DNA from 3 places in the Leifsonia williamsii genome. Region 1 is predicted to be linked to each of the others. Evidence: predicted binding sites of a transcription regulator. Region 1 holds the regulator's gene; each other region holds the start of a gene.
What was found. Region 1 encodes HrcA, which represses chaperone genes, less so after heat shock. Its sites were predicted from a motif close to TTNGCACTCGNNNNNNNCGAGTGCNAA; they were not measured.
Positions count from the first base shown of each region.

Region 1 (4,743 bases):
CATGTACGAGCTGGCGGACCGCACGCTCGCCGCCGCCGGCTACGACTGGTACGAGGTCAGCAACTGGTCGCGCGGCGCGGAGCACCGGTCGCGGCACAACCTGTCGTACTGGCTCGGTCACGACTGGTGGGGCGTCGGTCCTGGCGCGCACAGTCACGTCGGCGGCGTGCGCTGGTGGAACGTCAAGCACCCCGCGGCGTACGCGCAGCGGGTGCTGGCGGGGGAGTCGCCCGCGGCCGGGCGCGAGACGCTCGACGACGAGACGCGCCGCGTGGAGCGCGTGCTGCTGCTGACGCGCATCCGGGAGGGCATCCGCACCGCCGAGCTGGATCCGGAGGGTCGCCGCGCGGTGGCCGGGCTGATCGCCGACGGCCTCGTGGACGCGAAAGCCGCCCTCGCCGGGTCGGTGGAGCTGACCCTGCGAGGGCGGCTGCTGGCGGACGCCGTCGTCAGGCGGCTGCTGCCGGAGGACTGACGGCGCCCGCGAAGACCGCGAGCCTCAGCTCACGAACTTGATGGCCACCGGGTAGGTGTAGTACTCGCCCTGGTTCGCCTTCACGGCCGCGATGATCGCGAACACGATGCTGACGACCCACGCCGCGAGCACGATGAACAGGCCGACCACGACGATCGACAGGATCCAGCCCACGATGTACGCGATGAAGATCGTGATCTGGAAGTTCAGCGCGGTCGCGGTGTGCGCGCGGATGAACGGGCCGCGGTCCTTGAGGACGAGGTAGCCGATGAGCGCGGGGATCCAGCCGAACAGGATCCCCCCGATGTGGATCAGGGTGGCCCACAGCTTCTCGTCGGCCGGGCTCAGCTGCTGTGCGGCACCTCCGTACGGCGGCTGCTGGGGCGGCGGCGGGGGTGTAGCGGACATGATCTCTCCTTGGAGTGGTCGGTCGGACGCTGCTCAGCCTAGGGGTGTCGGCCGCAGTCTGAGAAGAAGCCGAGAGCGATTCGTCACTTGATGAAGCGGAAGTTCATCGGGTAGCGGTAGGTTCCGCCGCCGTTGACGCGGATGAACCCGAGGATCGACAGCACGAGGTTGACCACGTACAGCGCCCACGGGATCAGCAGGCTGAACAGCAGGTAGCCGATCCCGCCGACGAGCGGGATGGCGCCGAGCACGAGCCCGATCATCTGGGAGAGCACCCAGCCGATGATCCAGGTGATCTGCCAGTTGAGCGCCTCCTTCGACTCCTGCGCGGTCAGCCGGCCGCGGTCCTTGAAGACGAGCCAGATGATGAGGGAGGGCAGCAGCCAGAGGATGCCGCCGAGGTGGGCGAACGACGCCCACTGCTTGTCCTGCGCCGCGTCGAGCGGCGCGGGCGGGGTGGATCCGCCGTACGGCTGTTGATCGTAGGGTCTGTCGTCGGGGTGGGACATGGGCATGCCTCCTTCGCGGCCGCAGCGCTGCGAGCCGGTGCGCATACGGTAGCGCCGGGCGTGTCGCCCCGCAATCACCGATTGTCATCTGTGCGCGATATGATTAGCACTCCAGAGCATTGAGTGCCAGTTCCAGCGGATGACGAGTCGACAGGAGGGGTTCGCATGGTCTCGGAACGCAGCCTCGAGGTCCTGCGCGTGATCGTCCAGGACTACGTGGCCTCCCGCGAGCCCGTGGGGTCGAAGAGCATCGTCGAGCGGCACGCGTTCGGCGTGTCTGCGGCGACCATCCGCAACGACATGGCGGCCCTCGAGGAGGAGGAGCTGATCGCGGCCCCGCACACCTCCTCCGGCCGCGTGCCCACCGACAAGGGCTACCGCCTGTTCGTCGACCACCTGGCGGAGGCCCGGCCGCTGACCCCGGCGCAGCGCACCGCGATCGAGGCGTTCCTCGGCCAGTCGGTCGACCTCGACGACGTGCTCTCGCGCACGGTGCGCCTCCTCTCGCAGCTGACGAACCAGGTCGCGCTCGTGCAGTACCCGTCGGTGCAGCGCTCGCGCATCCGGCACGTGGAGCTGGTGCAGCTCGCTCCGCGCCGCCTCCTGAGCGTGCTCATCACCGACTCGGGCGCCGTCGAGCAGCGCGTGATCGAGCTGGCGGGCGAGCTCACCGACGAGGAGATCGCCGAGGTGCGCGGCGCGGTGAACGGCGCCGTCGCCGGCCTCTCGCTGGTCGACGCCGCGGCGCGGCTGCGGCTGCTGCCCGGCGCGCTCACCGAGCGCACGCGCACGATCGTCGAGCCCGTGGCGAGCGCGCTGCTCGACCAGATCGCGGCCAACCGGCAGGAGAAGCTCATGATGGCCGGCGCCGCCAACCTGGTGCGCACCGAGACCGACTTCCCCGGCACCATCACCCCGGTGCTGGAGGCGATCGAGGAGCAGGTGGTGCTGCTGCGCCTGTTCGACGAGATGGCGCACGAGCAGCACACCGTCGCGGTCAGCATCGGCCGCGAGAACCCCGTGATGGGGCTCGCGGAGACCTCTGTGATGTCCAGCGGGTACAGTGCCGCGGGGTCCGACGTGGCCCGCGTCGGGCTGCTCGGCCCGCTCCGCATGGACTACTCCGGCAACATGGCGGCCGTCCGCGCCGTCGCACGCTACCTCTCGCGCCTGCTCGGCGACTAGCCGCCCCGCGAGAGACAACCCACGACAAGAAGGAACAGCCTTACGTGGCCGACCACTACGAAGTCCTCGGCGTTGACCGCAACGCCACCCCCGACGAGATCAAGAAGGCGTACCGCCGCCTCGCGCGCGAGCTGCACCCCGATGTGAACCCGAGCTCGGAGGCGCAGGAGCGCTTCAAGCTCGTCACCCATGCTTACGACGTGCTCAGCGACCCGCAGCAGCGGCAGCAGTACGACCTCGGCGGCTCGGGAGGCCCTAGCGGCTTCGGCGGCGCCGGCGCCGACTTCGGCGGGTTCGGCGACATCTTCGAGACGTTCTTCGGCGGCGGGGGAGGCGCGACGCGCGGCCCCCGGTCGCGGCGCGAGCGCGGGCAGGACGCCCTCATCCGGGTGGAGGTCGACCTCGACGAGGTCGTGTTCGGCACCCACCGCGACCTGGAGGTCGACACGGCCGTCGTCTGCGAGACCTGCAACGGCTCGTGCTGCCAGCCCGGCACCGCGCCGGTCACCTGCGACATCTGCCACGGGACGGGCAGCATCCAGCGGTCCGTCCGGTCGCTGCTCGGCAACGTCATGACCTCCAGCCCGTGCGGCACCTGCCGCGGCTACGGCACCGTCATCGCGACGCCGTGCGTGACCTGCCAGGGGCAGGGCCGCGTGCGCGCGCGCCGGACCGTCCCGGTCGACATCCCCGCTGGCGTCGACACCGGCCTGCGGCTGCAGATGCCGGGCTCGGGCGAGGCCGGCCCCGCCGGCGGCCCGAACGGCGACCTCTACCTCGAGATCAAGGTCAAGCACCACGACGTGTTCAGCCGCGACGGCGACGACCTGCTCTGCACGCTGGAGCTGTCGATGACCGACGCGATCCTGGGCACGACGGCGACCGTCCACTCGCTCGACGGCGACATCCGGCTGGAGCTCAAGCCGGGCACCCAGAGCGCGGACATCATCACCGTGAAGGACCGCGGCATCACGCACCTGCGCGGCACGGGCCGTGGCGACCTGCGCGTCGGCATCCAGGTGGTCACGCCCACGAAGCTGGACCACAAGGAGAAGGACCTGATCAAGAAGTTCGCGGCCGTGCACAAGGGCCCCGAGCCGTCGCTCGCCCGGTTCCAGCAGGGGCTGTTCTCGAAGCTGCGCGACCGGTTCCTCAACCTCTGATCATGAGCTCGCTCTACCTGCGGGAGGATCTCGACGACGTCGTGGCCGGCGCGCGGCTGTCGCTGACGGGCGCCGAGGCGAAGCACGCCGCGACCGTCAACCGCACCCGGCCGGGCGAGTCCGTGCTGATCGGCAATGGTCGCGGGCTGGTCGCCACCGGCGAGGTGATCGTCGCGACGAACACCGAGCTGACCATCGACGTGGAGGCGGTGGAGCGCGTGCCGCGTCCGTCGCCGCAGGTCACGCTCGTGCAGGCGCTCGCGAAGGGCGACCGCGACGAGCTGGCGGTCCAGGCGGCCACCGAGCTCGGCGTCGACCGGGTGGTGCCCTGGGCCGCCGCGCGCTCGGTGTCGCGCTGGGAGGGGCAGAAGGTCGCGAAGGGCCGCGACCGCTGGGCGACGATCGTCCGCGAGGCCGCCAAGCAGTCGATCCGCGCCTGGACGCCCGAGGTCACCGAGCTGGCGACCTCGAAGCAGGTGGCCGCGCTGTCGGCGGGCTCGCGCCTCCTCGTGCTCGAGCCCGGCGCAACCACGCCGCTCACGACCGTCGAGCCGGACGGCCGCGACCTCGTGCTCGTGGTGGGCCCGGAGGGCGGGATCGCGCCGCAGGAGCTCGACCTCTTCCGCGAGGCGGGAGCAGAGGCGGTGCGCCTCGGCGACACCGTGCTGCGCACCTCGACCGCGGGCCCCGCCGCCCTCGCCGTGCTGAACGCGGCGCTCGGCCGGTGGTGAGGGCCGCGATCGCGCTTCCGCCGAGGGTGAACGGCCGCCCCCGCGTCGGCGGTCACCCGTAGGATGGAGGCCATGGACACTGCGGAGCCCTCGATCTTCTCGCGCATCATCGCGCGCGAGATCCCGGCCGACATCGTCTACGACGGCGAGCGGATCGTCGCCTTCCGCGACATCGCGCCCAAGGCGCCCGTGCACCTGCTCGTCGTGCCCAAGACGCAGGAGTACCGCGACGTCGTCGAGCTCGCCGCCGGCGACCCGGAGCTCCTGGCCGA
Region 1 is NZ_JAROCF010000001.1:2,614,273-2,619,015, forward strand. Features, by position in the region: gene hemW (radical SAM family heme chaperone HemW) at 1-475, shown strand, start outside; gene P5G50_RS12310 (DUF4870 domain-containing protein) at 500-883, opposite strand; gene P5G50_RS12315 (DUF4870 domain-containing protein) at 967-1,392, opposite strand; gene hrcA (heat-inducible transcriptional repressor HrcA) at 1,558-2,577, shown strand; gene dnaJ (molecular chaperone DnaJ) at 2,622-3,740, shown strand; gene P5G50_RS12330 (16S rRNA (uracil(1498)-N(3))-methyltransferase) at 3,743-4,471, shown strand; gene P5G50_RS12335 (histidine triad nucleotide-binding protein) at 4,544-4,743, shown strand, end outside.

Region 2 (4,743 bases), 1.0 Mb from region 1:
TATACGACCGTGGGCGGACTGCACAACACGTCTTACGGCAAGCAGTGGACCACGTGACCTCTCGTCCGCCACCGATCACTGAACCCGCAGCGCGGTGCAGGGGCGGCCCGACGACAGAACCGCCGCACACGACGATGCGTGTGCGGCGGTTCTGGTTCGCGGTCAGGCGACGACTACCGCCGGTAGTTCGGCGCCTCCACGACCATCTGCACGTCGTGCGGGTGCGACTCCTTGAGCCCGGCGGCGGTGATGCGGACGAACTTGCCGTTCTGCTTCAACTCGGGGATGGTGCGCGCGCCGACGTAGAACATCGACTGACGGAGGCCGCCGACCAGCTGGTACGCGACCGCGGCGAGCGGGCCGCGATACGGCACCTGGCCCTCGATGCCCTCGGCGATCAGCTGCTCGTCACTCGGCACATCGGCCTGGAAGTAGCGGTCGCGCGAGTACGAGGTCTTCTTGCCCCGGGTCTGCAGCGCACCCAGCGAACCCATGCCGCGGTAGTTCTTGAACTGCTTGCCGTTGACGAACACCAGCTCGCCCGGCGACTCGGTCGTGCCGGCCAGGAGCGAGCCCAGCATGACGCTGTCCGCTCCGGCGACGAGCGCCTTCGCGATGTCGCCCGAGTACTGCAGGCCGCCGTCGGCGATCAGCGGGACGTTCGCCTCCCGCGCCGCCAGCGACGCCTCGTAGACCGCAGTCACCTGGGGCACGCCGACACCCGCGACGACGCGCGTGGTGCAGATGGAGCCAGGGCCGACGCCGACCTTGATCGCGTCCGCTCCCGCGTCGATCAGCGCCTGAGCGCCCGAGCGGGTCGCGACATTGCCGCCGATGACGTCGATGTGGGAGGCGCGCGGCTCGTGCTTGAGTCGGCTGATGATGTCGAGCACGCCCTTGCTGTCGCCGTTCGCCGTGTCGACCACGATCACGTCGACGCCCGCGTCGACGAGCGTCATGGCACGGTCCCAGGCGTCGCCGAAGAAGCCGATGGCGGCGCCCACGCGCAGGCGGCCCTCGTCGTCCTTGGTGGCGTTCGGGTACTTCTCGCTCTTGTCGAAGTCCTTCACCGTGATCAGGCCGCCCAGCTTGCCGTCGGCGTCGACCAGCGGCAGCTTCTCGATCTTGTGCTCGGCGAAGATGGCGACCGCGGCGTCCGGGTCGATGCCCACCGGGGCGGTGATCAGCGGCTGCCGGGTCATGACGTCGCGCACGCGGGTGGTCGAGCGCTCGAACGGCGAGACGAAGCGCATGTCGCGGTTCGTGATGATGCCGACCAGGGTGCCGTCGGCCTCCACCACGGGCAGGCCGCTGACGCGGAACTGGCCGCACAGCGCGTCGACCTCTTCGACCGTGGCGTCGGGCGTCGTGGTCACCGGGTTGGTGATCATGCCCGACTCCGACCGCTTGACCTTGTCGACGTGCGACGCCTGGTCCTCGATCGAGAGATTGCGGTGGATGATGCCGATGCCGCCCTGGCGCGCCATGGCGACGGCCATGCGCGACTCGGTGACGGTGTCCATCGCGCTCGACAGCAGCGGGGTCGCCATCGAGATGCGCTTGGTCAGGCGAGTGGAGGTGTCAGCCTCGCTCGGGATGACGTCCGTGTGCCCGGGGAGCAGCATGACGTCGTCGTAGGTCAAACCGATGAATCCGAACGGATCCGGCTGGTCCATTTCACCCCTATCAGGTTGCGCGTGTTGGTGGATGTCCCATGGTAACGGGAGAACCTGGGCGCATATTCCTGACGGAGGCGGGCTGCTCCGGCGGGATCAGTCGACAGAGGCGACGTCGAGCTCGACCGCCTTCCGACGCCCCTGGCGAGCAGCCACGATCATGTCGACGCTCAGGATGACGAGGGCGAGCCAGACGATGCTGAAACCGACCCAGCGCTCGGGCGGCATGGCCTCGTGCAGCACGAACACGCCCACCAGGAACTGGATGAAGGGCGCGAAGTATTGGATGAAGCCCATGTAGACGAGCGGGAGGCGACGGGAGGCCGCGGCGAAGAACAGCAGCGGCACCGCGGTGATGACGCCGGCGCCGACCATGGCGACGGTGTGCCAGACGCTCACCGTGCCGAACGTCAGGCCCGCGGTCGTCGCGACGACGATCAACTGCACGATGGCGACGGGCGTCAGCCAGAGCGTCTCGAGCGTCAGGCCGGAGACCGCGTCGACGGTCGGCCCCACGCGCTTCTTGATCAGGCCGTAGAAGCCGAACGAGAACGCGAGCAGCAGCGCGATCCACGGGAACGACCCGTAGCCGACGGCGAGCACGATCACCGCCACGATGCTGACGCCGACGGCCACCCACTGCGCGACCCGCAGCCGCTCGCGCTGCACCACGACCCCGAGGAACACCGTGACGATCGGGTTGATGAAGTAGCCGAGCGCCGCCTCCACCACATGACCGCTCACCGTGGCCAGCACGTAGGTCTGCCAGTTGACGTAGATGAAGACTCCGGCGAGCCCCATCGTGAAGAGGATGCGCCGGTTGCGCAGCAGCGCTCCGAACCGCCCCCACGCCCGCGTCACCGTGAGCACGATCGCGCAGAACACGAGCGAGAACAGCACGCGCCAGCCGACGATCTCCCACGCGCTCGCGGGCACCAGCGACAGGAAGTAGATGGGGAGGATGCCCCACAGCACGTAGGCGGAGATCGCGTACGCGAGCCCCGGGCCGCGGTGCTGTTCGAGGGAGCTGGGCGCGGGAGTCACCGCGGTCTGGTCTTGCTGTGGCACTCGCACGAGATTACTCCGGACCGGGGACGTTCCGGCGAACGACGAAGGCGAACGACGTCCGCGAACGACGAAGGGCCCGGATGCCTGAGCATCCGGGCCCTCGTCAGAGAGTGATCGTCAGCGGACGACGACCGCGAGCACGTCGCGGGCCGAGAGGACGAGGAACTCCTCGCCGCCGAACTTGACCTCGGTTCCGCCGTACTTGGAGTAGAGGACCTTGTCGCCGACGGCCACGTCGAGCGGGACGCGGTTGCCGTTGTCGTCGATACGGCCGGGGCCGACGGCCACGACCTCGCCCTCCTGCGGCTTCTCCTTGGCGGTGTCGGGGATGACCAGACCCGAAGCGGTGGTCTGCTCAGCCTCGACCTGCTTGATGACGATGCGATCCTCGAGCGGCTTGATGGAGACCGACACGGTTGACCCCTTTCATGTGACGAACACTGTCTTGACAGAAGACTGGAGTTAGCAAACTCACACCGAGAGTGCTAACACGAGTCTAGGGGGTGCTTTAGCAGTCTCGCAACGTGAGTGCCAGGCGGTAGTTTGAGGGCATGGAACGGTCGGAACTGGTGGAGCTGCTGAGCACGGAGGGGCTGCGCCTGCTCGACTCGCTGCCGCCCTACGAGACCGAGAAGGACGTGCTGCGGATGGTCTCGGACCTCCGCAAGCAAGGCCACTCCCCCGGCCTGGTGGCCGCCGTGCTCACCCAGGCGAAGCTGCGGCGCAAGGCGGTCGGGAAGTTCGGCGATTTCGCCTCCCGCATGCTGTTCACCGAGGCCGGGCTCGAGCAGGCCACCCGGCTCGCCGTCGCGGCCCGGCATGCCGGCCGTTTCCGCGCCGCCGGCCTCCGGCGGGTAGCCGACCTCGGCTGCGGCATCGGCGGCGACGCACTCGCGCTGGCCGCCCTCGAGCTGGAGGTGACCGCCGTGGAGGCGGACGAGGTCACGGCCGCCATCGCCGCCTTCAACCTCGCCCCCTTCCCCACCGCGACCGTGGAGCACCGGCGCGCCGAGGATGTCGACCTGCGGGACATCGACGGCGTCTTCCTCGACCCGGCCCGGCGCACGGCGGGGCACACGCAGACCGAGCGGCTCACCGATCCCGACGACTACACGCCGTCCCTCGGCTTCGCGTACGAGCTGGCCACGGGCCGCTCGGTCGGGCTCAAGCTCGGTCCGGGCTTCGATCGCGACCTCATCCCGTCGACCGCGGAGGCGCAGTGGGTGTCGGTCGACGGACAGGTGGTGGAGCTCGGGCTGTGGTTCGGGGCGCTTGCCCGGCCCGACATCCACCGCGCCGCCCTCGTCGTGCGCGGCGATGCGGGTCATGAGCTCGTCGCGGAGGCCGACAGCGACGACGAGGAGACCGGCCCGCTCGGCGAGTACCTGTACGAGCCCGACGGCGCGGTCATCCGCGCGCGGTTGATCGGCGACCTGGCGCGGAGGATCGACGGCCGGATGCTGGCCGACGGCATCGCGTACATCACGGCAGACGAGCCCGTCGAGACGCCGTTCGCCGCGGGGTTCCGCGTGCTCGAGACGCTGCCGTTCGCCGAGCGCGACCTCAGGCGGGCCCTGCGCGACCGAGGCATCGGCACCCTGGAGATCAAGAAACGCGGCGTGGATATCGACCCCGCCGCGCTCCGCAAGCGCCTCGCGCTGAGCGGCGACCGCGCGGCGACCCTGGTTCTCACCAGGGTCGCGGGCCGGCACACCGCGCTGCTGGCCGAGCGGCTCTGAGCCGCCCGGCCGGCACTCAGTACGTGTAGTTGTTCGACAGGCTCGCGAACAGGATGGCCGCGAAGATCCAGAAGATGATCGCGATGGCCACGCTGACGAAGCCGAGGATGATGCCGGTCAGCCAGAACCCGCGGGCCTGCGGCTCCTTGGTGCGGCCGATGAAGCCGAGGATGATCGCGGCGACGCCGAAGATGAAGCCGATGCCCCAGGCGATGTTGAGGATGATGCCGATGATGCCGCCGACCAGCGACAGGATGCTC
Region 2 is NZ_JAROCF010000001.1:3,618,812-3,623,554, forward strand. Features, by position in the region: gene P5G50_RS17115 (hypothetical protein) at 1-57, shown strand, start outside; gene guaB (IMP dehydrogenase) at 174-1,676, opposite strand; gene rarD (EamA family transporter RarD) at 1,773-2,744, opposite strand; gene groES (co-chaperone GroES) at 2,862-3,158, opposite strand; gene P5G50_RS17135 (THUMP-like domain-containing protein) at 3,296-4,483, shown strand; gene P5G50_RS17140 (hypothetical protein) at 4,500-4,743, opposite strand, start outside.
Region 2: a site for HrcA is predicted at 3,253-3,279, ahead of groES (co-chaperone GroES). Genes of this name have one in related genera too.

Region 3 (4,743 bases), 800 kb from region 1:
CAGCGCGCTGTGGTCGGCGACGCGGCCGGCCGCCGCGATCAGCGGCAGCAGCTCCTCGTGCGTGGGAGCGTCCGGCGTCACCCGCGAGTACGACCGCCGCGCCGCGACGCGCTCCGCCAGCGCGGAGTGATCGGTCACCGGGCGAGAATCGGTCACTGGCCCTCGGGCGTGAACTCGAGCGCGATCGAGTTCATGCAGTACCGGTCGCCGGTCGGGGTGCCGAAGCCGTCGGGGAAGACGTGGCCCAGGTGGGAGCCGCAGCTCGCGCACCGCACCTCGGTGCGGACCATGCCCAGGCTGGTGTCCTCGATCAGCTGGACGGCCTCCGGGCGCACCGACTCGTAGAAGCTGGGCCAGCCGCAGCCGCTGTCGAACTTGGTGCCCGACTTGAACAGCTCGGCACCGCACGCCGCACAGGTGTAGAGGCCGGCACGGCTCTCGTCGAGCAGCTCGCCCGTCCACGGGCGCTCCGTGGCGGCCTCGCGCAGCACGGCGTACTTGTCGGCGTCGAGCTCCTCGCGCCACTGCTCGTCGGTCTTCGAGACCTTGTAGTCCATGCGTGTTCCTTTCGGTCAGTCACCACCCTAAACGGGCCCGGTGCGCGGGCTGTTCCCTGTTTCGCCAGGTTCCGACGCCGGGTTCCGACCTGCCGCGTGCAAACGGGCAACACACAGGACCCGGCCCCTAGGATGATCGGCGAGCGTGGCGCGAGACGACACCGGTACGGCGAACAGAAGGCGGGAGCGCGTGGCCGAGGCTGCAGGTCTGACCGACCGGGAGGCCGCCATCCTCGACTTCGAGCGCCGCTGGTGGCGGCATGCCGGAGCCAAGGAGCAGGCCATCCGCGAGGAGTTCGGACTCTCGGCCGCCCGGTACTATCAGCTCCTCGGGGCCCTGATCGACCGGCCGGACGCCCTGCAGCACGACCCGATGCTCGTCAAGCGACTGCTCCGCCTCCGCGAGACGAGGACGGCCGCCCGCCGCAGCAGGACCCTCCTGCCCGGCGACTGACCAAGGAAACCAGACGATGGCAGAGAAGTTCCCCACGGACCGTTTCGACGAGATCCCGGACGGGCTGGAGCGCGTGGGCGCCCACCGCGCACCGCGACCGCGTGGTCGCGGATGGATCGCCGTCGGCTGGGCGGCGCTCGCGACGATCGTGCTCGTCGGCGCCGGCATCTTCGGCCTCTCGCTCATCAACGGCGCCATCTCGTTCAGCGGCCCGACGAACTCGGCCAGTGCCGCCTCCTCCAGCGCCGCCGCCCCGACGCCCAGCGCGACGCCGACCCCGACGATCGTGCCGACCGTCGACCCGAGCCTCAGCGTCAACGTGCTCAACGGCACTAGCACGGAGGGGCTCGCCGGCACGATCGGCGACAAGCTGAAGGCCGCCGGCTGGACCATCGGCGCGCTCGCGAACGCCGACCGCACCGACATCGCCCAGACCGTCGTCTACTACGCCGATCCGGCGAACCAGGCCGCCGCGCTCGGCGTCGCCCAGTCCCTTCCCGGGGCCGCCGTGCAGCAGACGCAGGACTTCGCCGATTCGGGCGCCGACATCACGGTCGTCGTCGGCGCCGACAACGCCGGCTGAGCCCGCATCGGGGCAGCGCACGCCCGTTTTTGTTTCGCGCGTGTTTAACTTCCGCAGGATTCGCGATTTCTTCCCGAAAACACTGGCGAATACTGGCATTGCACGCATTAGGATCGGGAGTCAACGCGCGGCGCTGGACCGCGCCGGCGACACAGCAATGGGAGTAATGCATGGCGAACGGGACCGTGAAGTGGTTCAACGCTGAGAAGGGCTACGGATTCATCACCGTCGATGGTGGGGGACAGGACGTCTTCGTCCACTACTCCGCGATCGACATGAACGGCTACAAGGTGCTCGAGGAGGGCCAGCAGGTCCAGTTCGAGGTCGGTACGGGCAACAAGGGCCCGCAGGCCGAGTCGGTGCGTCCGCTGTAGTACGCAGCGATCGGAAGACCACGGAGCGTCGCCCCTCGGGGTGGCGCTCCTCTTCTTTGCGTCCCCTCCCCGCTCGCTTGCACTCGCCGGTCCTGAGTGCCAGAATCGCTTTTAGCACTCCATCTGATCGAGTGCTAATCATCGGAATCTTTCGCAGACGTCCGGGAGGGACGAGAAACACATGGCAAAGATCATCGCTTTCGACGAGGACGCGCGCCGCGGCCTCGAGCGCGGCCTGAACACCCTGGCCGACACGGTCAAGGTGACGCTGGGCCCGCGCGGTCGCAACGTCGTCCTCGAGAAGAAGTGGGGCGCGCCGACCATCACCAACGACGGCGTCTCCATCGCGAAGGAGATCGAGCTCGACGACCCGTACGAGAAGATCGGCGCGGAGCTCGTCAAGGAGGTCGCGAAGAAGACCGACGACGTCGCCGGTGACGGCACCACCACGGCGACCGTGCTCGCCCAGGCGCTCGTCAAGGAGGGCCTGCGCAACGTCGCGGCCGGAGCCGACCCCATCACCCTGAAGCGCGGCATCGAGAAGGCCGTCGCGGCCGTCACCGAGGAGCTCATCGCGAGCGCCAAGGAGGTCGAGACCAAGGAGGAGATCGCGGCGACCGCCTCCATCTCCGCCGGCGACACCACCATCGGCGAGATCATCGCCGAGGCGATCGACAAGGTCGGCAAGGAGGGCGTCGTCACCGTCGAGGAGTCGAACACCTTCGGCACCGAGCTCGAGCTCACCGAGGGCATGCGCTTCGACAAGGGCTTCCTGTCGCAGTACTTCGTGACCGACCAGGACCGCCAGGAGGCGGTCTTCGAGGACCCGTACATCCTCATCGCCAACCAGAAGATCTCCTCCATCAAGGACCTGCTGCCGATCGTCGACAAGGTGATCCAGGCCAACAAGCAGCTCCTGATCATCGCGGAGGACGTCGACGGCGAGGCCCTGGCCACGCTGATCGTCAACAAGATCCGCGGCATCTTCAAGTCCGTCGCCGTCAAGGCCCCGGGCTTCGGCGACCGCCGCAAGGCCATGCTGCAGGACATCGCGATCCTCACCGGCGGCCAGGTCATCTCCGAGGAGGTCGGCCTCAAGCTCGAGAACGTCACCCTCGACCTGCTCGGCCAGGCCCGCAAGGTCGTCATCACCAAGGACGAGACCACCATCGTCGAGGGCTCGGGCGACCCCGAGGCCATCGCCGGCCGCGTGGCCCAGATCCGTGGCGAGATCGAGAACACCGACTCGGACTACGACCGCGAGAAGCTCCAGGAGCGCCTCGCGAAGCTCGCCGGCGGCGTCGCCGTCATCAAGGCGGGCGCGGCCACCGAGGTCGAGCTCAAGGAGCGCAAGCACCGCATCGAGGACGCCGTCCGCAATGCGAAGGCCGCCGTCGAGGAGGGCATCGTCGCCGGTGGTGGCGTGGCCCTCATCCAGGCCGGCAAGACCGCGTTCGAGAAGCTGGAGCTCGTCGGTGACGAGGCCACCGGTGCGAACATCGTCAAGGTCGCCATCGAGGCGCCGCTGAAGCAGATCGCGATCAACGCGGGCCTCGAGGCCGGCGTCGTCGTCGCGAAGGTCCGCGAGCTCGCGGTCGGCCACGGCCTCAACGCCGCGACCGGCGAGTACGTCGACATGCTGGCGTCGGGCATCAACGACCCGGTGAAGGTGACCCGCTCGGCGCTGCAGAACGCCGCGTCGATCGCCGGCCTCTTCCTCACCACCGAGGCCGTCGTCGCCGACAAGCCGGAGAAGAACGCTCCGGTCGCCGCCGACCCGACCGGTGGCATGGACTTCTGAGTCCAGCACCGCACTAGCACGAGAGGGCGTCTCCCGCACGGGAGGCGCCCTCTCCGCGTCTGCGCCGTCTCCTCTCGCGCCGTCTCCTCTCGGGCGGTCTCCTCTCGCGCCGTTTCCCCGCCGCCGAGGGGGAAAGGGGAGGCTACGCGCCGGCCTTGGGGGCCGCGGCCGAGTCCGCGAGGGGCAGGGTGACGCGGAAGGTGGCGCCGCCGCCGTCGGTCTCCACGACCTCCACGGTGCCCTGGTGGGCGGCGACGATGGAGGCGACAATCGCGAGCCCGAGGCCGCTGCCGCCGGTCTCGCGGGTACGCGACGTGTCCGCGCGCCAGAACCGCTGGAAGATCTTCTCGCGGATCTGCGGCGGGATGCCCTCGCCGTGATCGCGCACCTCGATGGTCGCGCGCTGCGTGCGGTGGTCGACCTGCACGCCGATCTCGATGGGGGAGCCCTCCGGGGTGTAGCGCAGCGCGTTGCCGATGAGGTTGGTGACGACTTGGCGGAGCTTGTTCTCCTCCGCGAGCACGATCGCGGGCTCTGCGGGCGCCGGATCGGGCTCGGCGAGCGTCAGCTGCTCCGTGGTGCTGATCGGGAGGGTGTCCGTGCCGCCCCGGCGTCCGCGACCGCGGCGCAGGCGGGCGATCGTCGCCCCCGCGAACGCGATCGGGCCGGTGGAGTTGGCCGACCGCGACGGCACCGGCCGCGACGGCTGCTCGGCGAGGGGCATCGGCATCGTGTCGAGGGAGGACAGCTCCTCGTCGTCGACCGGCTCCGGCTCGGCGATGGAGGGCGGCGTCAGCACGGTGACGACGCGGTCAGGCGCACCGGCCATCGCGTCCATCGCGGCGTCGCGCGCGATCTGCACGAGGTCGACGGGGTGGAGGTCCAGCGGCTTGGTCTCGTCGAGGCGCGCCAGTTCCAGCAGGTCCTCGACGAGGAGGCCCATGCGGATGGCCTCCTTCTCGATCCGGTCCATC
Region 3 is NZ_JAROCF010000001.1:3,415,887-3,420,629, reverse strand. Features, by position in the region: gene P5G50_RS16190 (nitroreductase family protein) at 1-138, opposite strand, end outside; gene msrB (peptide-methionine (R)-S-oxide reductase MsrB) at 153-557, opposite strand; gene P5G50_RS16180 (DUF3263 domain-containing protein) at 748-1,011, shown strand; gene P5G50_RS16175 (LytR C-terminal domain-containing protein) at 1,028-1,594, shown strand; gene P5G50_RS16170 (cold-shock protein) at 1,765-1,968, shown strand; gene groL (chaperonin GroEL) at 2,150-3,769, shown strand; gene P5G50_RS16160 (sensor histidine kinase) at 3,912-4,743, opposite strand, start outside.
Region 3: a site for HrcA is predicted at 2,080-2,106, ahead of groL (chaperonin GroEL). Genes of this name have one in related genera too.